3 regions of the Flavobacterium sp. MMS24-S5 genome follow, and region 1 is predicted to be linked to each of the others. Evidence: riboswitches for the same ligand, from Rfam matches in the RefSeq annotation. Region 1 holds a riboswitch; each other region holds the start of a gene.
The links. Region 1 has a riboswitch for S-adenosylmethionine ahead of ACPWTF_RS05825 (DUF4369 domain-containing protein). Riboswitches for the same ligand answer to the same signal wherever they lie in the genome.

Region 1 (7,850 bases):
CGGAATTGCTACTGTTTCCAGTTTAAATTCGCAGTTTTCCTGTAATACAATTGCTTTCATTTTTATCATTTTAGTTTACAAAAGTATCGCCGTAATGCCTTATTTTTGTTATGGGTTAACCCAAGGTAACCGGTTACCAAAGAGAAACTAGTATGGCAAAAATTAACGATAACGGAGTACTTCGCGAGGCCAATTGTTCTGAAGAACTTATGGCAATGCGTGACAGTCTTGATGTTTTGGGCGGTAAATGGAAATTGATGATTCTAAGGTTTTTAACCAATAGAACGCATCAGGTGATTCATTTTAAAAAAATGCAACGTGAAATTGATGGTATTTCGGCTAAAATGCTCAGCAAAGAACTTAAAGAACTGGAAACCAATTTACTTATTACCAGAGCCGAACAAAATACCAAACCGGCAACTGTCGTTTATGCTATTACCGAATATGGAAAATCGGTGCTTCCGGTTACTGAAACTTTAGTCAACTGGGGATTGGCGCATAGAGAGAAGATTATCGAATCGCTTAAATAATTCTAATTTTTGTACCGATGAGATATTCCCACGGAATATTATCCCATTGGAAACCTAACAGGTTTTCAAAACCTGTTAGGTTGACTACTAACTAATCTAACTTAAACCATTCGTTTACTTCTCTTGCGATGGTATCTTTAATTTCCGGATTCTCAAATTCATTTGAAACCGGATTATATTCATAATCTTTTTTCCACTTTTTATAATTCAGAGCTACTTTTTCAATTGCATCACAGATATAAAAAAGCTCTTCATTGCTCATAATCGGATGCAGTGACAAACGCACCCAACCTGGTTTATTGGTTTGATTTCGTTGCAATAATTCATTGGTAATTTCTGCCGATTTCTTTTCGTTAATATTAAACAGATAATGCGCATAAGTACTCGCACACGACCAGCCGCCACGTACTTGAATTCCGAAACGGTCATTTAAAAGCCTTACGATTAAATTATAATGAATGTCTTCAATAACAAAAGAAACACAACCAATTCTTTCTGTAGTTAAATCTCCTAAAATAGATAAACCTTCTATTTTTTGAAGTCTTGAAAAACAAAGATCAAGCAGTTCTTTTTCTCTTTCTTTGATTTTCTCCACGCCCATTTGCTCTTTTAATTCTAAAGCCAATGCCGTTCTAATAACCTGTAAAAATCCCGGCGTTCCTCCATCTTCTCTAACTTCTATTACATCGCTGTAACAATATTTGCCCAACGGATTAGTCCATTTTACATTTCCTCCGCCAGGATTATCTGGAAAATCAGATTGATATAATTTTTCATTGAAAACCAAAATACCACAAGTTCCAGTTCGTCCTAAAAATTTATGAGGAGAAAAGAAAATAGCGTCCAATTGTTCTTCTGGATCTTTTGGATGCATATCGATTTTGACATACGGCGCCGAAGCTGCAAAATCTACAAAACAAAGTCCGCCGTTTTGGTGCATGATTTTGGCTAATTCGTGATAAGGCGTAATAATTCCTGTAACATTCGAACAAGCCGTAAACGAACCTATTTTTAAGCTTCTGTTTGCATATTTTTTAATCGTTTCAGCAAGAACATTTGGGTCGACTAAATTGTTCTCATCAGGCGGAAGAATAATTACCTCAGCATTGGTCTCATACCACGAAACCTGATTAGAATGATGTTCCATGTGCGTAATAAAAACCACTGGTCTATCTTCTTCCGATTTTGTTCGAAGTGCCATAATACGTTGCAGTTTTGACAAAGCTGCTGTCATACCACTTCCAGTCGTTACCAAAACATCCGAATCATTGGCATTAACCGATTTTTTAATAATATCCCTTGCATGCTGATAGGCATAAGTAGAGGTTTTTCCTGTCTGACTTGAAAGTGAATGCGTATTGGCAATCATTGGACCAATTTTATTGAGCATTATATCTTCGATCGGATGGTATAATCTTCCGCTGGCAACCCAGTCTGCGTACACTAAATTTTGTTCTCCGTAAACCGATTCGAAAGTATGATCAATTCCTACTGTATTTTCTCTAAATTTAGAAAAGTAACATTCAGGCTCTGTTGGTTTTGTTGTTGGCTCAATCGCATTCATTTCCTTATCATTTTAAATTAACTAATATGTATTCTTTCTCAATTTTTGTCATTTCGAGGAATGACAAGATTGCGTGTTCTTTATTAAATTTTATTTTCTAAAAGCGTTTTTAGTGTAGCTTGTAATTCTTCTCCGTGCAGGTTTTTCGCAACGATTATTCCTTTAGAATCCACTAAATAATTTCCTGGAATAGCTCTTACACCATATAATTTAGCAACAGCACTGTTCCAGAAAAGCAAATCAGAAACGTGTGTCCAGGTTAAATTATCATCTTGAATTCCTTTAACCCAGTTTTCTTTCTTTTTATCTAGAGAAATCCCTACGATGTTGAATCCTTTATCATGAAATTCTTTGTAAGCTGCTACAATATTTGGGTTCTCTCTTCGGCATGCGTCCGCACCATGAAGCCCAAAAATCAACTAGAGTATATCCGCCCTTTAAATTATCATAAAGTCGAACTGGCTTTCCGTCAGGATCATTGGCTGTAAAATCAGGGGCTTTTTTACCTACCGCTAATCCGTCTAAAACAATAGCCAGTTCTTTTAATTCTTTCACGTAAGTGGTATTTTGAAGACTTTTATCCAACAAAGCAATATTTTGTGTAATCTGCTCTGGCGTTAATCTATAAGACCAGTTTCTGTACAACACATAAGCTGAAACAATAGATTTTGGATGTTCGGTTATGAATTTACTGATTTCTACATCTTTGCTCTTTTTATAGATTTCGAACAAATCTTGAGAAGCTGAACCTTCAACTACAGAAGCGGTATAATATTTCTTCGGACTCAGTTTTACTGTAATTGGGTCTTTTTCAAGAAAAACATACAAGGGCGAACTTTCTGTATTGACGCTCAATCCATATAATTCTGGTGTTTTTACTTTTGTTTTAAAACTAAAATTTCCATCTTTTACTTTTGCCGAATCAATTGTAGTAAACATTTTATTGTGAAACTTTTGCAGGTAAACATATTGCGCCACTGTATCGACAACAGTCCCTTTTAATTGTAAATTATTTTCCTGCGCTTGAGTTTGAAAAGCTCCAAAAAGCAAAGCAAAACCTAATAGTATTTTTTTCATTTTATTTTTAGTTTTAAGATTAGACAAAAGAATTTTAGGCCAATGAAAAAAGTCATTAGCGTTAGTATTGTTTATAAAAGAAATTGGAGAGAAACTAGTCTTTAAGCCTTCAGAAAAAAGCAAAACTGTTTTCTTCAAAAATGGAATTCAAGAGTTCATAACTGGCGTACAAAATGGATTCTGCTTTCATAATAAAGATTTTAAATTGGATGATCTTAAACAGATTTACGGAGAAATCTTTCTTATCTACCCGCACACAGCGGAAGGATTTAGCACCTTATTCGGCAACAGGTTGCTAAGACTTCAATGGGCCTATTCCCTCAGTCTTTCTGGATAAGTATCATTATATAAATTTTCTGTGATACAAATATATATTAATTCTACCGAATTAGTCAAGTTTAAAATACTTTTTTTTACTTTTTTTATTAAAAAGATCATTTAGTACAATTTAAAATTTTAAAAATCAATACATTAAAAATAAAAACACTTTTGGGCAAGCACTTTTTTTATAAAAGGAATTCATACGTTTTACTTTTCAAAAAAAGAAAAAACAGTTTCATTCTGCAAGAAAGACATGCAGATATTTATTCTTTTCAAGATTTGAAAAAGTTTCTTTTAATCCATTTTCAAGGTTTGAAGTAATTAATCTCAAGACCTGTTTTAAGTCGTCAAAATTATTTGGTTTTACAAAATAGCAGACTGCTCCAAGATTGGCAGCCGTATCCATATCATTTCTGTACGAAGAAGTAGAAATCATAATTACAGGAATATCTTTATATCGTTCTTCTGATTTTAATTGCTTCAGACATTCCCAGCCGTTCATAACTGGCATATTTAAATCTAGAAAAACAATTTCTGGAATCTTCTCCTGATTTTTAAGCGTATTTAGCACACCGCTACCATTTTCTGAACAATGACAAACAATACTTTCATCTATTTCTGCCAATGCTTCGCAAAACATTTCTGCATCATCCTGATCGTCATCAGCCAATAAAATCATCTTTTCTTGCATATTAAATGTGTTTTACTTTTTGCTCAATTGGCAATGTTATAATAAAAATGGCTCCTTTATTAGCAATTCCTGTGGCCGTAATACTTCCGCCGTGACGTTCGGCTATTTTTTTACAAAGCGACAAACCTAACCCCGTTCCTTCATAACGATCCTTAGAATTTAAACGTGTAAAAGTTTCAAAAATTCGTCTTGTTTGATCAAGATCAAAACCAATTCCGTTATCTTCTACTGTAATTATCGCAATTCTGTTGCCTTCTTCAATTTGTTCTGTTGCTGTAATACGTATTTCTGGCGGAGTATCTTCTTTAGCAAATTTAATAGAATTATTAATAAGATTGTAAAACATCTGATACAACAATACAGAAGCGCCTTCTATAACGGGAAGTTCTTCAAAATATATCGTACCATTTGTATTTTGAAGCGCAATTTCAAGATCGGTTTCTATATTTTTAATAACTTCATTTAAATCGACTATGGTTGTTTTTTGCGAATCGGCATTCATTTTCGAATAGGCTAATACACCATCAATCATATTAAACATACGATCTGCCGCAACATGAATTCGTTCAATATATTTTGTTGAAGATTCATCAAACTGTCCTGACATATGATCTTCTAGACGGCTTAAAAAAGTTTTTATCTTTCGAACCGGTTCTTTTAAATCATGCGAAGCAACATGTGCAAACTGCTGTAAATCGTCGTTAGATCTTTGCAGTTCTTTAGTACGATCTTTTACCAAAATCTCAAGTTTTTCAGTAATCGACTTTTGTTCGTGAATATCTGTACAGGTACCAAACCAATTGGTAATGATACCTTCTTTATCTCTAATAGGAAGCGCTTTACTTAAAAACCAGCGGTATTCTCCCGTACTGGCATTTTTTAAGCGAAATTCAGTCTGATAAGGAACTCCGGCATGAACACTTTCGTACCACATTTTTGACACTAGATAAACATCGTCTGCATGTAATTTTGAAATCCAGCTTGGATCTCCAAATTCATCTTCTATGTAACCCGTGTATTCGTACCAGCGGCTATTGTAATAATCAACAAAACCTTCTGAATTGGCAGTCCAAATAATTTGAGGAACCAAATCTGCAAGCTGTCTAAATCGTTCTCCACTTTCTGCAATAACATTTTGAAGTTCTTTCTGCGAAGTAATATCGCTCGATGCTCCAAACCATTCAATAATCTTTTCTTGATCGTCTAATATCGGGACCACTCTAGAGAAAACCCATCTAACAGAATCGTCTTTATTTATAACCCTATGCTCCATTTCAAAAATGGATTTTTCTACTATCGATTTAGAAATAAGATGTACAGCCATCTGCAAATCGCTAGCATGAATAAATTTATCCAACCAATTGACACCACGTTCTCTTTGATTGGCCAAACGTCCGTCTCCTTCTAAATCCTGCATAATCATCCAATCGGCATCCATTCGATAAACCAAATCGGATGATGCGTTGACTAAAGCACGGAAGCGGCTTTCACTCTCTTCCATTTTTTGACGCGCCACAACTTGTTGCGTAACCTCAACTGCTACTTGTATCATTCCGGTTATCTCTCCATCTTCAATTAACGGACGATAAGCCAAATTATAATAATAGTCTTTTAATTCGCCTGTACGATTGTGCGGCACCAAAACTTCACTTTGATCAAAAGGAATTCCTTCATTATAAACCTTTAAAACTTGCTCCCAAACATATTGCCCTTCCAGTTCTGGCAAAACATCAATCAGTCGCATGCCGATAATTTCTGCGCCGCGACCAATCATTTGCAGCATATGCCTATTGATCTGCTCAATAATAAGATCATCTCCTTTAAGGACTAAAGTCGGAGCTGGCGTTTGATGAATCATTTTGCGAAAACGATTCTCACTTTGCTGCAATTTTTCTTGTGCTTGCTTGCTTTCTGTAATATCTCGTGTTGTTCCAGCAACAAACTCTACTTCTCCATTTTCATTAAAAACGGGAACAAAAATATAATCGTAAATTCTTCTTCCCAGTTCTGCGTGCGGAAAAGAAACTGTTCCTCGAACTGGTTTTTTCGTAGCTACTACAGTATCTATTTCTTCTTCATGCATTTCGGCATGCCAATCTTCATAACCATTTTCAATTAATCTGCGTCCGATGGAGTCTTCTGCAGACTTGCCCCACATCGTCAATAAAGCTTTGTTGGCGTAAGTAAATTTATAATCGAGACTAAATACGTAAACTAGATCAGGAGTACCGTTTAGTATAGAATTGTATAGCCTTTTTTGTTTTTCTGCATCAAGCAATGCATTACGAAGCGCTGTTTCGGCATGTTTCTTTTCTGTGATATCTTCCATGGTTACCACCAAAACATCGTCTTGTTTTACAGCAGTAAATCTGAAACATTGTTTGTTGGCTTCGTCTCCATACCATTGCTCAAAATTGGCTGTAACTCCAGTTTCTGCCGTCTCAATAAACTGTTCTAAAATATTGGTTTTATTTATTTTAGAGAAAACTTTACTGAATAGTTTTTCTTTGTATTCTTTATCATCAATCCAGTTGATGATATAAGTATTAAACAATAATATTGAAAAATCTTCTATTTTGCCTTTATTATCGTACAAAGACTTTAAAACTGCTATTCCATTTGGCGCAGAATTAAAGACGGTTTGAAAAAGGTCTAAATTATTTATTAGCTCCATTATCGTACTAAATAAAGGTAATTTCTAAAGTTGCTCAATAGTCAAAAAGGCATTTAAAAGATTATATTCTTTCTCAAATATAGAGAAAAACGTTTTTACTTTTAACATTTGTTGAATTCTTTTATGTGATTCTAAAATCAAAAAAGCTGAATCATTAAGATTCAGCTTTCTACTATTTTTTTGCCGAATAATTATTTCTTAATCGTATCGGCTTTAACTGTTACTGTTGTATCCATATTAATTGTATCCACTTCCGGTTGCAACGGTATCAATCGTGTTTTGAATAGAATCATTCTCGGATGAATCTATTGTAGTGCTTTCGTTCTTTTTACAAGAAAATGCTAGTCCCATAAGAAGAATTAAGAAAGCAAGTTTCATTTTTATTTGCCTTTTCATAATCCTATATTTTTAAATAAATATTTTCTCCTTTTAATATTATAAAAATACTCCTTTTCGACTTTACGTTTTTTACACAATTTCACTAACTTTTTATATAAAAAACTTTTCATTTTTCAACCAATTTGATATAAGTATAAAAAAAAGAGCAGAAAATTTCTGCTCTTTCTTTATTCTTTAGTCTGTTTTTGTTGCTTCATTTTCAGCAATATCTCTATTTAAATTATTTTTATGCCTAAGTTCTTCGTAATCGGCATCATCTCCCCAATCTCCCGTATTTTGCTGGTGCACAGGGGTATCTGCTTCGTTTAGGTGTTCCTGCTTATTTTCATCATTCGGAAAATACATCTGATATCCTAAAATAGGATCCCAATTGGTTTCTTGCGTACGATCAATTCCATCTTGGAATAAATCGTTTTTTTCATCTCGTGTATCCATTTCTAATTCTTTTTATACCATCAAAAACTGAAAGTATGATTATTACTTTGTTTTCATAGACTCGTAAAATTGAAAAAAATAGCTCGAAAATTTGTTACATGATTTTGGAGAAAATTTATATGATTCTATTTAACAGCTCATTAAAATTTTAGAAAATAT
Region 2 (7,850 bases), 2.0 Mb from region 1:
AATGTTTCTCTAAACGAATCGTATTCTGCACGAATATCTGCAGCATATATTTTTCGGTTATGATCTAAAAGATTTCCTGCAACAGTAACAGCTCTCGAAGCATCGTTTACGTGAATTACAGTTTCTCTGTATTGTGGTGCAATTTTCACCGCGGTGTGCGCGCGAGAAGTAGTTGCCCCGCCAATCATAATCGGGATTTTAATATCTTGTTTGTCTAATTCTTTGGCTAAATATACCATTTCGTCAAGCGAAGGCGTGATCAATCCGCTTAATCCAATAATATCTACTTGATGTTCAATCGCCGCCGCAATGATTTTTTCCGGAGGCACCATAACACCAAGATCTACAATCTCGTAATTGTTACAAGCTAAAACCACCGAAACGATGTTTTTTCCAATATCGTGAACGTCACCTTTTACAGTCGCCATCAGGATTTTTCCGTTTCCTTGTTTGTCTCCGGCTTGTTTGCTCGCTTCGATAAATGGCAATAAATAAGCCACTGCTTTTTTCATTACACGAGCCGATTTTACTACCTGAGGCAAGAACATTTTTCCGCTCCCGAATAAATCTCCAACGACATTCATTCCGGCCATTAAATTGATCTCGATAACTTCAATTGGTTTTGTTGCTGCTAAACGAGCTTCTTCTACATCTTCTTCAATAAAAGCATCGATTCCTTTTACCAACGAATGTGTAATACGATCCTGAACAGATCCTAAACGCCATTCCTGAATGGCTTTTTCATCGCTTTTTACTTCGCCTTTTACATTTTCTGCAAAGTCCAGAAGTCTTTCAGTAGCATCGTCACGTCTATCTAAAATTACGTCTTCAACGTGTTCTAATAAGTCTTTCGGAATATCATCGTAAATCGTCAACATCTCCGGATTCACGATTCCCATCGTCATTCCTTCTTTAATTGCGTGGTATAAAAATACTGAGTGCATCGCTTCACGAACAACATCATTTCCTCTAAACGAGAACGAAACGTTACTCACTCCACCGCTGATATGTGCATGTGGCAAATTCTCACGAACCCATTTTGTTCCTCTAAAAAAGTCCAGAGCATTCAGGCGGTGCTCTTCCATTCCTGTTGCAACTGGGAAAATATTCAAATCGAAAATAATATCCTGCGGAGGGAATCCTACTTTATTTACCAAAATATCATACGAACGTTGGCAAATCTCCACTCTACGATCGTAATTATCCGCCTGACCCACTTCGTCAAATGCCATAACAATAGCAGCTGCTCCGTAACGTTTGATTAATTTGGCGTGGTGAATAAAGGCTTCTTCTCCTTCTTTTAACGAAATCGAGTTTACAACGCTTTTTCCTTGTACTACTTTTAGACCTGCTTCGATGATTTCCCATTTCGAACTGTCGATCATAATTGGCACTCTCGAAATATCTGGTTCTGCAGCAATTAAATTCAAAAATTTAGTCATTGCATTAACCCCATCAAGCATTCCTTCATCCATATTAATATCGATGATTTGTGCTCCTCCTTCTACCTGCTGTCTTGCAATATCAAGCGCCTCGTCATATTTCTCTTCCTTGATTAATCTTAGGAATTTTCTTGAACCTGTTACGTTTGTACGCTCACCAACATTCACGAAAACACTTTCGGGCGTAATAATCAACGGTTCTAATCCTGATAATACAAGGTCTCTTCTTTTTTCTGTCATTTCTTTCTAAGTTACTAAGATCCTGAGATTCTAAGGTTCTAAGTTTTTTATTCTATATTTTTAGGTTTCTAAACCTATAATCTTTTTAATATTTTGGGCGTGCCCCTCCCGGCTCGGGCTATCCGTTACAAGTACTCGCTCTTCCTTCGTCAGGCTGTGGGCTTTTCACTTCTATCCCTCACGCAGACTCGGTTTCATAAGAAATTCATTTTCTTTAATTATTTAAAATGAATATCCGATTTATCTATTCCTCTTACTTCTTGTTTTTTATACAAGATATTCCAAATCTCGGCATATAAATCTAAAAAAGGTTTCGCTTTTTTTTCATTTAGAGCATTTGTCCATCCATCATTATAACTCACCAATTTTTTTTCTCCATTTATATTAGCAAATATTACTCTTGTAAAGCTTGGATCCTTAATTTTTATTTCGCCTGTTGGCTCAAATTTCATTGGCATTTTCAAAAAATTACTTCTCTGAATCAATGAATATATTTTTTCTTTTTCATTTTCTGTCAATTCAATTTTTGTAGCTCTTTCTTCTTCTAAATATTTTCGAGAAAAAGTACTATTTTGAGAATTATAAGTATCACATCTACCATCGTTAATTACAAAATAAAAATCAGATGGTATCTCTCCTATTTCACTTCCGAAACCAAGCAAACCAAAAAGGACAAATACTGATACTATTATTCGTAATTGCTTCATTCAATAAGTTCTTCATTTAAGCATTTAAAATTATTATCTATAAAGAAATTTCGTTTAAAGATCGGAGTAAATCATTTATATTATTTTTTGCCGACACTTCGTTCGCTAATCGCAACCTTTTTACTCCTAAAATGGCATCTGATGTTGTAGCACTTCCAGATTGTTTAATATTCTTGCTGAACCTCAATTTATTTTGATAATACAATTTATATTCTATTGTAGTTTTGACCGTAAAGGTCATACCAAAAAAAGGTTGATCAACAGAAATCAAATTAATTTCAAGAACCCAATTCTCATCATTTGCAATCGAATCTATTTTCGAAAATACTTCCGATTCAATAACAGATTTTTTAAATGCTTCTCCAAAATTTTCATTAGAAATCTTAGATGTCCATAAAGGATTTGTTTTTTTTCCGCCTGTAACAGACTTAATGAAAATTTTATCTCCAATTTTCTTTTCGGCTTTATAATCTTTAACTGTCATTCCTTCGATGCTTGCTGACGAAGCACATTGCGTAAGTAAAGTTGAAAGAAAAACTAATAAAACCAGATATTTAAATTTCATATTTAATATTTCAAAAATTAGACTATACAGTTACTGGTGCCACTCTAGGCTTATAATCCTTCGCAACTTCAGCCATTAATCTAATATGATCTGGAGTTGTACCACAACAACCGCCAATAATATTGATTAAATTATCATCTAAATATTCTTTAATGAAAGCCTGAGTTTGTTCTGGCGTTTCATCATATTGTCCAAAAGCGTTTGGCAATCCTGCGTTTGGATGCGCCGAAACATTAAAACTTGTATTATGTGCTAATGTTTTTAAGTATGGTTTCAACAAATCGGCCCAAGAGCGCAATTGAATCCTACACTTAATAACGGAATATGCGAAACTGAAATCAAAAACGCTTCTACAGTTTGTCCAGAAAGTGTTCTTCCAGACGCATCTGTAATTGTTCCCGAAACCATGATTGGAATATCGATGTTTCGTTCTTCTTTTACTTCTTCAATTGCGAAAAGTGCTGCTTTTGCATTCAGTGTATCGAAAATCGTTTCTACTAAAAGTAAATCGCATCCACCATCCATTAAAGCTTCTGCTTGTTGTTTGTAAGCAATTCGCAAATCGTCAAAAGTTACGGCTCTGTAACCTGGATCGTTTACATCTGGAGACATACTTGCTGTACGGTTTGTCGGTCCGATTGAACCGGCTACAAAACGTGGTTTTTCCGGTTTTTTTGCAGTAAACTCATCGGCTACTTGTCTTGCAATTTTTGCCGATTCGTAGTTTAACTCGTAAACCAAATCTTCCATATGATAATCGGCCATACCGATTGTCGTTCCAGAGAAAGTATTGGTTTCTACAATGTCAGCACCAGCTTCATAATAAGCGGCATGAACATCGCGAATCGCTTGTGGTTGTGTTAGGGATAGTAAATCGTTGTTTCCTTTTAACGGATGTGGAAAATCTTTGAAACGCTCTCCTCTGAAATCTTCTTCTGAGAAATTATAGCGCTGCAGCATTGTTCCCATTGCTCCATCAAGGATTAGGATATTTTTTTTTATTGCTTCTTGAATTGTAATTGCCATATTTTTTTATTTTAGCTGCTAAGACGCTAAGGTTCTAAGATGCTAAGTTTTTTTTATTATGATTGTGAAGTTTAAACCTAACAGGTTTTTAAAACCTGTTAGGTTTGCTTCGGATATTTTTTTCACTTTAATTCCAAAAGTGCACTATTGCTGGCTCATTAGCCCCGATTACTTCACTTAATTTCTATTTTCATAGGAGTTCAGTGAACTCCGTTTGAAGTGGAAATCCTTTTGATTTTTTTCTTTAAAAAAGCAAAAGATTGCAACGAAAAGCGGGAACTATTGACTGCAAAAATGCGCCAATGATTCGCTCCTGATACAGAATCTGTTTCAGTAAATATTATATGTTATCGAGAAAAGTTTTGAGAAATACGAGTATGTATTTGTGTTATCTATCTTTAATACTGGAAAATGTCGTATAAAGTAGAATTTAGCACCTTCTTTATGATAAAGGGTTGCTAAGGTTTCATCGGGTCTATCCCTCCGCCTTTCGTGATAACTGACAATAATTTTAAGAACAGTGCAAAGGTATGAAATAGGGTTTCGATTTGCAAATGTTTTTTTTGAAGTTGCTTAGAGGCTAAGATACTGAGATTCTAAGTTTAAAACTTATACAATCTTAATATTTTGCTAAGCTCCAGAGGAGCATAATATTTATAAAAAAAATTAACCAAACAAACAAAAGCTCCAGCGGAGCGACACCTCTCTTCTATATCGCTCCGCTGGAGCTTTTGTTTAGACCAATATTTCTTTTCTATAAATATGCCATCCCTCTGGGATTAATTAAAAAAGCTCAAACTTTAAAAAAGTTTGAGCTTCATATATAAAATCTTAGTGTCTTAGAAACTAAGAATCTTAGCAACTTAAACAATCGCTTTCACAACCGCTTTTGGAGCTTCTTTACGAGTTCCGTCGAAACCGTCTACACCAGAAACCGTTGTATATTTCAATACATATTTTTTACCTGGATTGATGATTCCGTATGCAGCTTGGCACATTAAAGTTGCTTCGTGGAAACCACAAAGGATTAACTTTAATTTTCCTGGGTATGTATTTACGTCTCCAATAGCAAAGATTCCCGGAATGTTTGTCTGGTAATCTAATGCATTGTTTACTTTAATTGCATTTTTTTCGATTTCTAATCCCCAGTCTCCAATTGGACCTAATTTTGGTGTTAATCCGAAAAGCGGAATGAAATAGTCGCAGTCGATTTTACGGTGTGCGCCGTTTTCTTCGATATCTAGTGACTCAACGTGTTCAGCACCATTGATTCCGATAACTTCTGCCGGAGTGATTAATTTGATTTTTCCAGCTGATTTTAATTCCTGTACTTTTTCTACTGAATCTAAAGCTCCTCTGAATTCGTTTCTTCTGTGAATCAAAGTTACTTCTGAAGCTACATTTGCCAAGAAGATACTCCAGTCTAATGCTGAATCTCCTCCTCCTGCAATAACAACTCTTTTATCTCTGAATTTCTCAGGATTTTTGATAAAGTATTTTACTCCTTTATCTTCATAAAACTCGATATCTTCGATAAGTGGTTTACGAGGCTCGAAACTTCCTAAACCTCCAGCGATTGCAATAACTGGTGCGTGGAATTTAGTTCCTTTGTTTGATGTTACAATGAAAGTTCCGTCTTCTTGCTTTTCAACTGTTTCAGCACGTTCGCCTAAAGTAAAACCTGGTTCAAATTGTTTAATTTGTTCCATTAATCCGTCAACTAAATCTCCTGCTAATACTTCTGGAAACCCAGGAATATCATAAATTGGTTTTTTTGGATATAACTCTGATAGCTGTCCTCCTGGTTGTGGAAGAGCATCTAAAATGTGGCATTTTAATTTTAACAATCCTGCCTCGAATACGGCAAATAAACCTGTTGGGCCTGCTCCAATTATAAGTATATCTGTTTTAATCATTATGTTGTTGTTTATAATCATTCTTAATAACGCAAAGAAACGAATAAATCCTTGTACTTTCAATGATTTTTATCATTAATTTCTTTCCGAAACTTTTTTACTCTTTATTTTTTAATGAATCGGTTATCTCATTCATTCGTTTAACCTTTTCTTCAAAATTGCCTTTTAAGGTTTTTCGATATTCGTTCAGATTCTCAACCATTTGGTTGATATCCTGAGGAATTACTTCTTCAAAAAACTCCCGAAGCCTTTTGGCTGTTGTTGGTGATTTTCCGTTGGTTGAAATGGCAATTTTTACATTTCCTTTTGTTACGATTCCGCCCAAATAATAATCACATAAATCTGGTGTATCGGCTATATTGCAAATCAAATAACGTTTTCTCGCCAAATCGTAAACCTTTTTATTTACTTTCAAATCGTCTGTACAGGCAATTACCATGTGACGCTTTTTGAGCATTTTCTTTTTAAACTTCGATTCCGTCAATTTAATCGAAGAATGTTTTTCGGCCAGAACTTTTATTTCTAAATGAAATTCTTTTGCCACTACCTCAACATTTGCGTTCGGACTTGATTTTAGCAAGAAAGAAAGCTTTTCCAGACCTACATTTCCTCCACCTACAATCAGAACATTTAAATTGTGAAGCTTTAGAAATATTGGATATAATTCGTTTTGTTCCATTTTAATTTAATTTCATCTAAACAAAATTATACCTTTTTGTTCTTTAATATACCTTTTTAAAAATTAAGAACTTTTCTTAATTTTCTTTTTACCATTAAGTTATTAAGAAAGATTAAGCATCGCTTTATTAACTTTATGCTCTTAATGGTTAAATTCTAAAGTTATCTTGCGATTTCTTTTGATAGAAATTCTTCGTAAAATCCTTTTAGTTTATTGCTTTCACGGACAACTTCTCCTAGAACAATAATCGCCGGCGAACCTAATTCTTTTTCTTTTACAACTTCTAAAATTGAATCTACTGTTCCAACTCCCACTTTTTCTTCTGTTGTTGTTCCGTTTTGGATGATCGCAACTGATAAATTTCCTTTATCTTCTTTTTGAAACAAATCGATGATTTGAGGCAATTTATGCATTCCCATCAAGATTACAACCGTTGCAGAAGATTGTGCTGCCAAAGCTACATCTGACGATAATTTTCTATCAGATGTTGTTCCTGTAATCGCCCAAAAGCTTTCTGAAACGCCTCTTTTTGTTATTGAAATTCCCTGACTTGCAGGAACGGCAACTACAGATGAAATTCCTGGAACTACAGTCGTTTCAATTCCGAAACTTTCTGCAAAATCAATTTCTTCACCACCTCTTCCAAAAATAAATGGATCACCGCCTTTTAATCGAACTACATTTCCGTAAGTCAAAGCATTATCCACTATCAATTGATTGATCTGATCTTGCGTGTAAGCATGATTTCCGATTCTTTTTCCAACAAAAATCTTAATTGCATTTTTGGGTGCGTAATCCAGAATTTCTTCGTTGGCCAAAGCGTCGTATAAAACCACATTTGCTTCAGCCAATGCTTTTACAGCTTTTAGCGTCAGTAAATCGGGATCGCCCGGACCTGCACCGACTAAAGTTATTTTGGGTTTTATATTATGCATTTGCTAATTCCTGTGCTCTGAAAGTTTCGATTTTGTCAAAGAAAACTGTTGCTTGTGCAATGTAATCTTTAGCGAAAGCTTCAGATGGTTCATTTTTATTGATTTGGTAAACCAAGTCTTTAAAAGTTGAGTTTAATTCAATTTTATTAGTATCGATAAAAACAGTATCAAACAAGTCTACAATTCCAGCGTGGTGATTTGTTTTTTGGTTTTCTGACAATAACAAAGCTTTTGCTCCATTTACAAATCCTGCATAAGCATGGTAAATAGCATCTGACCATTTATTCTCGTCGAAAGATTCCTGAGCCAAGATCAATTTCTCTTTAGCTTCAAACAATAA
Region 3 (7,850 bases), 2.0 Mb from region 1:
TATGATCTCCAGAATTTAACAAAGCTCAGAAAGTAGAATATACTGCCGCCATTCCTGTTGCAAAAGCATAACCAGACTCAGCCCCTTCCATTTTACAGATCTTATCTACAAACTCCGAAGTGTTTGGATTACTGAAACGGCTATAAATATTTCTTTCTTTTTCTTCTGTAAAAGAAGCCCTCATATCTTCAGCATCTTCAAAAACGAAGCTTGATGAAAGGTACAAAGGCACCGAATGTTCTAAATATTGTGATCTCTCTAATTGTGTTCTAATGGCTTGTGTTTCAAAACCAAATTCTTCTGTATTCATTGTGTGTTGTTTTGTTTTTTTGTTTCAGGTTTCATGTTTTAAGTTTCAAGTTTTCCAATGAGGCAAAAGAAATCTAAAAACCTAACCAAAACGAGTCTATTATTTAACTCAATCCAAGAATTATCTAATTCCCTAATTGACTAATTATCTAATTTATAAAGCTTCGTTGTTCAAGACAACTTTGTATTTAATTGTTGCAGTCGGTTCAACTGTTTTGGCAACTGAACAGTATTTCTCGAAAGAAAGTTGTGCTGCTTTTTTGGCTTTTTCCGGGTTGATTTCTCCTTCTAAATAAAAAACCACATCTATTTCTTTGAAAGGTTTTGCTTCTTCAATCTGAACTCGTGTTCCTTCAACCTCAGCATTAAAAGAAGTAATTTCCTGACGCTGTTTTTTTAAGATAGAAATCATATCAATAGCGCTGCATCCTGCAACTCCCATTAATACCAATTCCATTGGGCTTGCACCTAAATCGCTTCCGCCAAATTCGGCTCTGCTATCAACGTCAACTACGTGTCCGCGTTCATTTTTTACTTTAAAATGAAATGCGTCATTTACTCTGTTTAAACTTACTTTCATTGTGTTGTTATTTTTTTGTTTTTTTTATTCAATTTCCTCAATCTTGTCATTTCGACGAAGGAGAAATCTTCGTTGTTAAATCGACAAAGATTGACATTACTTTGTCGAGCTACTTGCGGAGATTTCTCCTTCGTCGAAATGACAAACTAGGCTTGCAAATCTTAAATCTAAACTCTAAAATCTGCAATCTAAAATCATCTTATCCTTTATCAGACAATCTCAAAATATCTCCGAAAACCCCTCTTGCTGTTACTGCAGAACCTGCACCGGCTCCCTGAATAACGATTGGACGATCTCCGTATGATTCTGTATAAATTTCGAAGAAAGAATCAGAACCTTTTAATCCGCCTAATGCAGTATCTTTTGGCACTGAAACCAATTTTACTTCTAGATTTCCTTTGTCATTCTGCAAATCTCCAGACAACTCACCGATATATCTCAAGACATGGTTTGGCTGTTGCTCTGCTTTTATTTTAGCATAAATTGGATCGAATTCTTTTAATTTCGTCAAGAAATCGGCAGCACTTCCTTCACGTAAGTGTTCTGGAATTAAATTCTGAATTGAGATTTCTTCAAACTCATTTTGTAAATCTAATTCTCTAGCTAAAATTAATAATTTTCTACCAACGTCATTTCCGCATAAATCCTCACGCGGATCTGGTTCTGTATATCCGTTATCAATTGCTTCTTGCAAGATTTCACTAAAAGGCGCATCTTTCGCAGAGAAATTATTGAACAAATAACTCAATGTTCCAGAGAAAACTCCTTTAATTTTTGTGATATTTTCACCCGAAAGGTGCAATAATTTAATCGTATCAATTAACGGCAATCCTGCACCAACATTGGTTTCGTATAAGTAATTCTTTTGGTTTTCTGCCAAAGCTTTTCTTAATTCTTTATAGAAACCGTACGTCAAAGTATTAGCTACTTTATTCGAAGAAATCAAATCGAAACTGCTTTCTACAAGCGGAATATAATTCTCAACGAAAGTCGCACTTGCTGTATTATCAATTGCAATTAAGTTTTCTAAATGATGTTCGTTTGCGTAAGCAATAATATCTTTAATCGTGTAAGCTTCGCCTTTTGTTTGAATATCATTTTTCCAGTTATCTGTAACACCATATTTGTTTAAAAGCAGCTTTTTAGAATTTGCGATAGCAAAAACATTCAGCTTAATATCTTTACGTTTTTCGATTGCTGCGGCCGATTCTAAAATTTGATTAATCAAAGTTCCTCCTACTAGTCCATGACCGAAAATGGCAATGTTGATCTTTTTCGAAACTCCAAAAATCTCTCCGTGAATTACGTTTAAAGCTTTATTTAATTCTTCTTTTTTAACAACCAAACTCACGTTTTTACCCGTTACGGTGTTGTTAAACAAAATTGGAACAATTTTATTTTTAATTAAAGCGGTGTATGGTTTATGGAAAGTACTCAAATCCTGTCCGATTATCGAAATTACCGATACATTATCTGTTACCGTAATCTGATTTACGTCTTTAGAATAGAAGTCATTTTCGAATTCTTTTTCTAATTCTACCATTGCAAGAGTAGCTTTTTCTGTTGCCACAACCAATCCGATTCCTCTTTCTGAAGAACCTTGCGAAATGATACTCACACTGATATTGTGATCTCCCATTACTTTAAAAATTCGAGCATCAACTCCTGCTTTTCCAAGTAATCCGCGTCCTTCAAGATTTACAAGAGATACATTTTCTAAAACAGAAAGCGTTTTAATTCCTTCTTTAGAAGAATCAGATGTAATTAAAGTTCCGCGATTTTCGTGATTGAAAGTATTTAAAATTCGTAATGGAATATTCTTTTCTAACAAAGGAATAATTGTCTTCGCATGAAGAATCGTTGCGCCAAAATTTGCCAATTCGTTCGCTTCATTAAACGATAAATACTCAATTTTCTTAGCATCGGCAACCAAATCTGGGTTTGCCGTGTAGATTCCGTCTACGTGCGTGAAGTTTTGAAGCTCTTCTGCATTTAAATAATTTGCGATTAACGAAGCGGTATAGTTACTGCCATTTCTACCTAAAGTAGTTGTGTCGTTGTTGTTGTTTGAGCCAATGAAGCCTGTAACTATATTAACCGTTTCGCCGTTATGTTCTTTAAAATAATTGACTACGTTTTTCTTTGAAAGCTGCTCTAAAGGCTGTGCATCACCAAATTTAGAATCTGTTTTCAGCAATTCTCTTGTATCTACAAAATTGGCTGGAATTCCTTTTTCCAATAATATAGCCGTTAATAATTTAGCCGAAAGCAATTCTCCTTTAGACAAAATTTGATCTTTGATTTTCTTGCTGTAATCGCCAATTAAACTTACCCCTTCAAAAAGTTTGTCTAAGACACCAAATTCTTCCGATAAATCAACATTCGGATAATCTGATATTTGATATTTTTTAAAATTCTCTAATAATTCCTTATAACTGCCGTTTTTAGCAGCAATGCTCAAAATAAACTCTAATTCGTCTGTAGCATTTCCGCGTGCAGAAACTACAACGGCAATTTTTTCACCTTGACTTACTTTATCAGAAATGATTGAAACAACTTTGTTAAGCCCTTCTCCGTTTGCTAACGATTTACCTCCAAATTTTAATACTTTCATTTTATTTCTTTATTGTTTCTGCCTTAAAAATATCGGCAAGTAAATGATCTAATTGTTTGTACTCGATTAAAAAAGCGTCATGTCCGTGAACCGAATCAATTTCGCTATAGAAAACATTATCTTTAAATTTCTTCAATTCCTCGTAGGTTTCTACATTCTCCTTAGCTGTAAAAAACAAATCCGAATTGATTCCGACAATATGAATTGAAGCTTTTGTTTTAGACAATAAATTTTCAAAACTTTCACTATTTCTAGTAATATCAATTGTTTTAAGCAACTGATTCATTAATTTATAAGAAGACAATTGGAATCTTTTCTGCAATTTTTTCCCGTGATGTGCCAGCCAGCTTTCGATATTAAAAATCAAAAGATCTTGGTTGATCGTGCGCTGAAATTTTTCTTTGAAAGATTCTGGCGAACGGTAACAAAGCATTGCATGTATTCTGGCGTCTTCAATTGGTTTCGAAGAATTATTGAGAATTTGCTCTTGTAAAAAGCAATTTGCAATAAGCCAATCAGTAGATTTCCAATCACTCGCAATCGGAATAAGGTTTTCTGTAATATTTGGCGCTAATGCTAAAATTTCCCAAGCAATTCCGCCACCAACAGAACCTCCAATAACCGCAAAAAGCTTTTCGATATTTAGAGTTTTTACACCTTCGATAAAGATTTTGGCAATGTCTCTCGCTGCAAAATCTAAATAGTTGTCAATTAAAAAAGAATTGCTTCCGTTTCCTGGAATATCGAAAGCTAGAATGGTATAAACATCAGTATCAATGGTCTTACCTTTACCAATCAAGTCATTCCACCAGCCATTTTCACCAGTAACTTGCGAATTTCCAGTTAAAGCATGATTAACCAAAACAATAGGCGCACTGTGCAAAGGTTGCCCTGCCAGCGTAAAACTTAATGGTATAGAATGATAAGTTGCACCACTTTCTGTGATGAAATCTTGAATTATAATGGGATTTGGTATATTTTCCAATTTCAAATCTGTTGTATTATTGATTTGTATATGGAAATATTAGAAAGAAAAACTAGGTTTAACTAGAAAAAATCTTGTTGTTATCTTTCCACGTTTGGCGTGGTAGAATGTAGCACCTTCTTCGTTTTACCGAAGGGTTGCTAAGGCTTCATCGGGTCTAATCCCTCGTCCTTTCTTTATAACATTTCAATACGTGTTTGAACTTAACGAGTGCAAATTAACTACTAATTTCGCTAACAAACAAATTTTATCTAAAAGTGTTTGTTAAATTTCTGTGAGATACTTTAGCAAAAACTATTATACGCAAAAATTTACCGAACAAAAATGCCCAGTAAAATTAAGCAGGTTTTCACCTAGTTTATGATGCTTTTCCGTTTAGATAAAAAGCGTTTCATTTTCTTTTGAATACATCAAAAACAATAAAGAATTTGGTGCTTTTTTCTCAGCGCTTTTATCTTCCTCTGTCATTCCGAATCTTGGGTGAGCCAATTCGTTTGTTGGCGGTGGATTACTATTTTTTGTCCTTCTATTTTTCAATTTAGAAATTTTTTCTGCGAAGTAGTTCAATTTGCTCATGATATTAAGTTTTAGTTAAGTTGTGTTTTATAATCTTTATTTCTCGTTTATCTTTTTGTTAATTCGTTTTACCGAATAAAAAAACCCTTTTGGATTTTTAGATACCAAAAGGGTTTAAGTTTTTACACTCATGTATGCTTTTAGTATCAACAGACGTATGCGCAAATAAGCGCGACAGTAAACATCTTGTTCATCTGTAAGGATTTATTCATCTGTGATTTATATTGTATTTTAAAATTTTGCATTTCTGTTAAATTAAAAAGCCTCCTAATATTTCTATCGGAGGCTCTTACTATATTGTTATTGTATTCTTACAATTTTAAGCAATAGACACCCCAGCCTCGGTCTTAACCGAAATGGCACAAAACATTTTGTTGACTTTTAAGTTCATTTGATTTCTAGTAGTTTTTGGGTATAACAAATATGCAAATATTTTTTTTATTACACAAATAAAATTCAAGAATTTAATTACAAAATTCGTTGAAAATGTGTTTTTTAACGACAAAAAACATCTTACAAAAACGAAAACGAAATAACAAAGGTAAAAAACTTACAAAAAAACTGTTTTTTTCTTCATGACTCCATTTGACAAATCAATTTATCAAAGAACTTTTTTCTCTTTTTTCTTTTTTTAACTAAAAAATTAAAGCCAAACAGCTTCTTTACTCCTAATTCGCTCCGCAATTTTCAGAATATCGGTTATAATTCCTCTAGAAATCGCTTGTTTGCAAGGCGGAGCACTTTGAATTACGATAGGAATGTCGGCATAAGATTTAGTGAAAATTTCAAAAATGGCATCTGAACCTTTCAATTGTCCGATTGGAGAATCTACCGGTTCCGAAATCAACTTAACTTCCAAAATGCCTTTTTCTACATCAAATTCTCCCACATATCTCAATACATGATTTTCTGCTTGAGTAATTTTGGTGATTTTAAAAGATTTATCTAGAGCATCTTTGTTTAGCACTCCATTTTTCTCCAAATGCTCTTCGGTTATAAATGGCTTGATTTTAATGTCTGAAAGCTCAAAATCTTTTCCTATCTCTCTGGCCAAGATCAAAAGTTTTCTCGCCGTATCGTTTCCCGACAGATCTTCTTTAAAGTTTGACTTCATTAATCCTAAAAGACTCGCATCTTTTAAAACAGATGAAAACGAAACTTCTTCTGATGAAAATCGATTAAAAACATAACTTAGATGATCAGAGAAAACACCTCGGATTTTTGTGATTTTTTCGCCCGAATAGTACAAATCTCTTAAGGTTTGCAAAACGGGAATCCCAGTTTCAACAGAGGTTTCATACAGAAACTCTTTGCCATGCTTTTTAAGATCTGCTCGTAGTTCTTTATATAAGTCAATCGGGAGCGTATTGGCTTTTTTGTTTACCGCTACAATATTGAATCCGTTTTTGATTAGCGTGTTGTAATGCTTTACCAATTCATCACTGGCTGTTGCATCTACGGCAATCAAGTTTTCAAATTCATTTTCTTGTGCAAATTCGACAATATCTTCTACTTTAAAAGGAACTGCCAATTGTCTAAAATTGGTTTCCCAAGCATAACCAACACCTTCTTTCTCAAAAAAAGCAACCGTCGAATTGGTTATTATAGGAAAATGAAAATCGACATTTTTGCTTTCAAGAAAAAACTCCTGACTTTCGACAATCTGATTAATCAAAGTACTTCCGATATTTCCAATTCCGAAAAGGATAATGTTTATTTTAAGCTTTGACATAATTTCTATTTTTTAATTTTTGAAACCATATTAAGAGATCTAAGTTCATTTAATATTCCAACGTTTATCAAGGTAGACGCACTGCAGTGTGTCTCTACGGTGCGTCTCTACAAAATGCACTTACATTCCTTATAAGGTTTAAATTTTATAAAGATGCTTTTCATAAAAAATTACCTTTAGCAAAACCACTCGCTAAAGGCAATTTTTCAAACAAAAAACAAAAAAACCTAATTTTTATTGATGCTGAATTGAGAAAGCGAAACGCTCTCAAAAACAGTTTGCAAATCAGCAATCAAATCTTCAATATCTTCAATTCCCACAGACAGACGAATCAAATCTTTAGAAACTCCTGTTTCTATTTGTTCTTCATCTGTTAATTGCTGGTGCGTAGTACTTGCTGGGTGAATAATCAGCGATTTTGTATCGCCAATATTGGCTAGCAGAGAGAATAATTTAGTATCATCAACCACTTTTTTAGCAGCATCAAAACCTCCTTTCAATCCGAAAGTGATAATACCGCTTTGTCCTTCTGGCAAATATTCTTTGGCCAAAGCATTATATTTACTCGATTTTAAACCTGGGTAATTTACCCAAACCACCTCATCTTGTTTTTCTAACCATTCGGCTAGAGCCAAAGCATTTTCACTGTGTTTCTTAATTCGAATTGGAAGTGTTTCCAGTCCCTGAATAATCTGAAAAGCATTAAATGGACTTAAAGCAGCACCAAAATCACGCAAACCTTCAATTCGAGCTTTTGCTATAAAAGCTGCATTTCCTAAGGCCTCATGATATACTAATCCGTGGTATCCTGCAGATGGCTCGGTAAATTCAGGAAATTTTCCGTTTGCCCAATCAAAGTTTCCAGCATCAATGATAACGCCTCCTAATGAAGTTCCGTTTCCTGCGATATATTTAGTTAAGGAATGAATTACAATATCGGCACCATATTTAATTGGATTCAATAAATAAGGTGTCGCAACTGTATTATCTACTATAAATGGCACTTTGAATGCTTTGGCTTCTGCCGAAATTGCTTTTAAGTCTAGTACATCTA

Region 2: another riboswitch for S-adenosylmethionine. It lies ahead of ACPWTF_RS15435 (homocysteine S-methyltransferase family protein); the one in region 1 lies ahead of ACPWTF_RS05825 (DUF4369 domain-containing protein).
Region 3: another riboswitch for S-adenosylmethionine. It lies ahead of ACPWTF_RS15365 (alpha/beta fold hydrolase); the one in region 1 lies ahead of ACPWTF_RS05825 (DUF4369 domain-containing protein).

Annotation. Positions count from the first base shown of each region.
Region 1 is NZ_CP190016.1:1,315,471-1,323,320, forward strand. Features, by position in the region: gene ACPWTF_RS05805 (NADP-dependent oxidoreductase) at 1-60, opposite strand, end outside; gene ACPWTF_RS05810 (winged helix-turn-helix transcriptional regulator) at 153-530, shown strand; gene ACPWTF_RS05815 (aminotransferase class V-fold PLP-dependent enzyme) at 622-2,094, opposite strand; gene ACPWTF_RS05820 (peroxiredoxin family protein) at 2,178-2,513, opposite strand; gene ACPWTF_RS05825 (DUF4369 domain-containing protein) at 2,434-3,171, opposite strand; SAM riboswitch class I at 3,411-3,511, opposite strand; gene ACPWTF_RS05830 (response regulator) at 3,728-4,183, opposite strand; gene ACPWTF_RS05835 (PAS domain-containing sensor histidine kinase) at 4,185-6,857, opposite strand; gene ACPWTF_RS05840 (hypothetical protein) at 7,095-7,253, opposite strand; gene ACPWTF_RS05845 (hypothetical protein) at 7,431-7,691, opposite strand.
Region 2 is NZ_CP190016.1:3,333,068-3,340,917, reverse strand. Features, by position in the region: gene metH (methionine synthase) at 1-1,682, opposite strand, end outside; gene ACPWTF_RS15445 (hypothetical protein) at 1,901-2,389, opposite strand; gene ACPWTF_RS15440 (hypothetical protein) at 2,427-2,954, opposite strand; partial or broken gene ACPWTF_RS15435 (homocysteine S-methyltransferase family protein) at 2,977-3,980, opposite strand; SAM riboswitch class I at 4,366-4,482, opposite strand; gene ACPWTF_RS15430 (NAD(P)/FAD-dependent oxidoreductase) at 4,844-5,896, opposite strand; gene ACPWTF_RS15425 (precorrin-2 dehydrogenase/sirohydrochlorin ferrochelatase family protein) at 5,994-6,575, opposite strand; gene cobA (uroporphyrinogen-III C-methyltransferase) at 6,737-7,510, opposite strand; partial or broken gene ACPWTF_RS15415 (HEPN domain-containing protein) at 7,503-7,850, opposite strand, start outside.
Region 3 is NZ_CP190016.1:3,316,530-3,324,379, reverse strand. Features, by position in the region: partial or broken gene ACPWTF_RS15380 (trans-sulfuration enzyme family protein) at 1-310, opposite strand, end outside; gene ACPWTF_RS15375 (OsmC family protein) at 464-889, opposite strand; gene thrA (bifunctional aspartate kinase/homoserine dehydrogenase I) at 1,089-3,503, opposite strand; gene ACPWTF_RS15365 (alpha/beta fold hydrolase) at 3,505-4,488, opposite strand; SAM riboswitch class I at 4,566-4,673, opposite strand; gene ACPWTF_RS15360 (hypothetical protein) at 4,864-5,064, opposite strand; gene ACPWTF_RS15355 (aspartate kinase) at 5,708-6,796, opposite strand; gene ACPWTF_RS15350 (O-acetylhomoserine aminocarboxypropyltransferase/cysteine synthase family protein) at 7,024-7,850, opposite strand, start outside.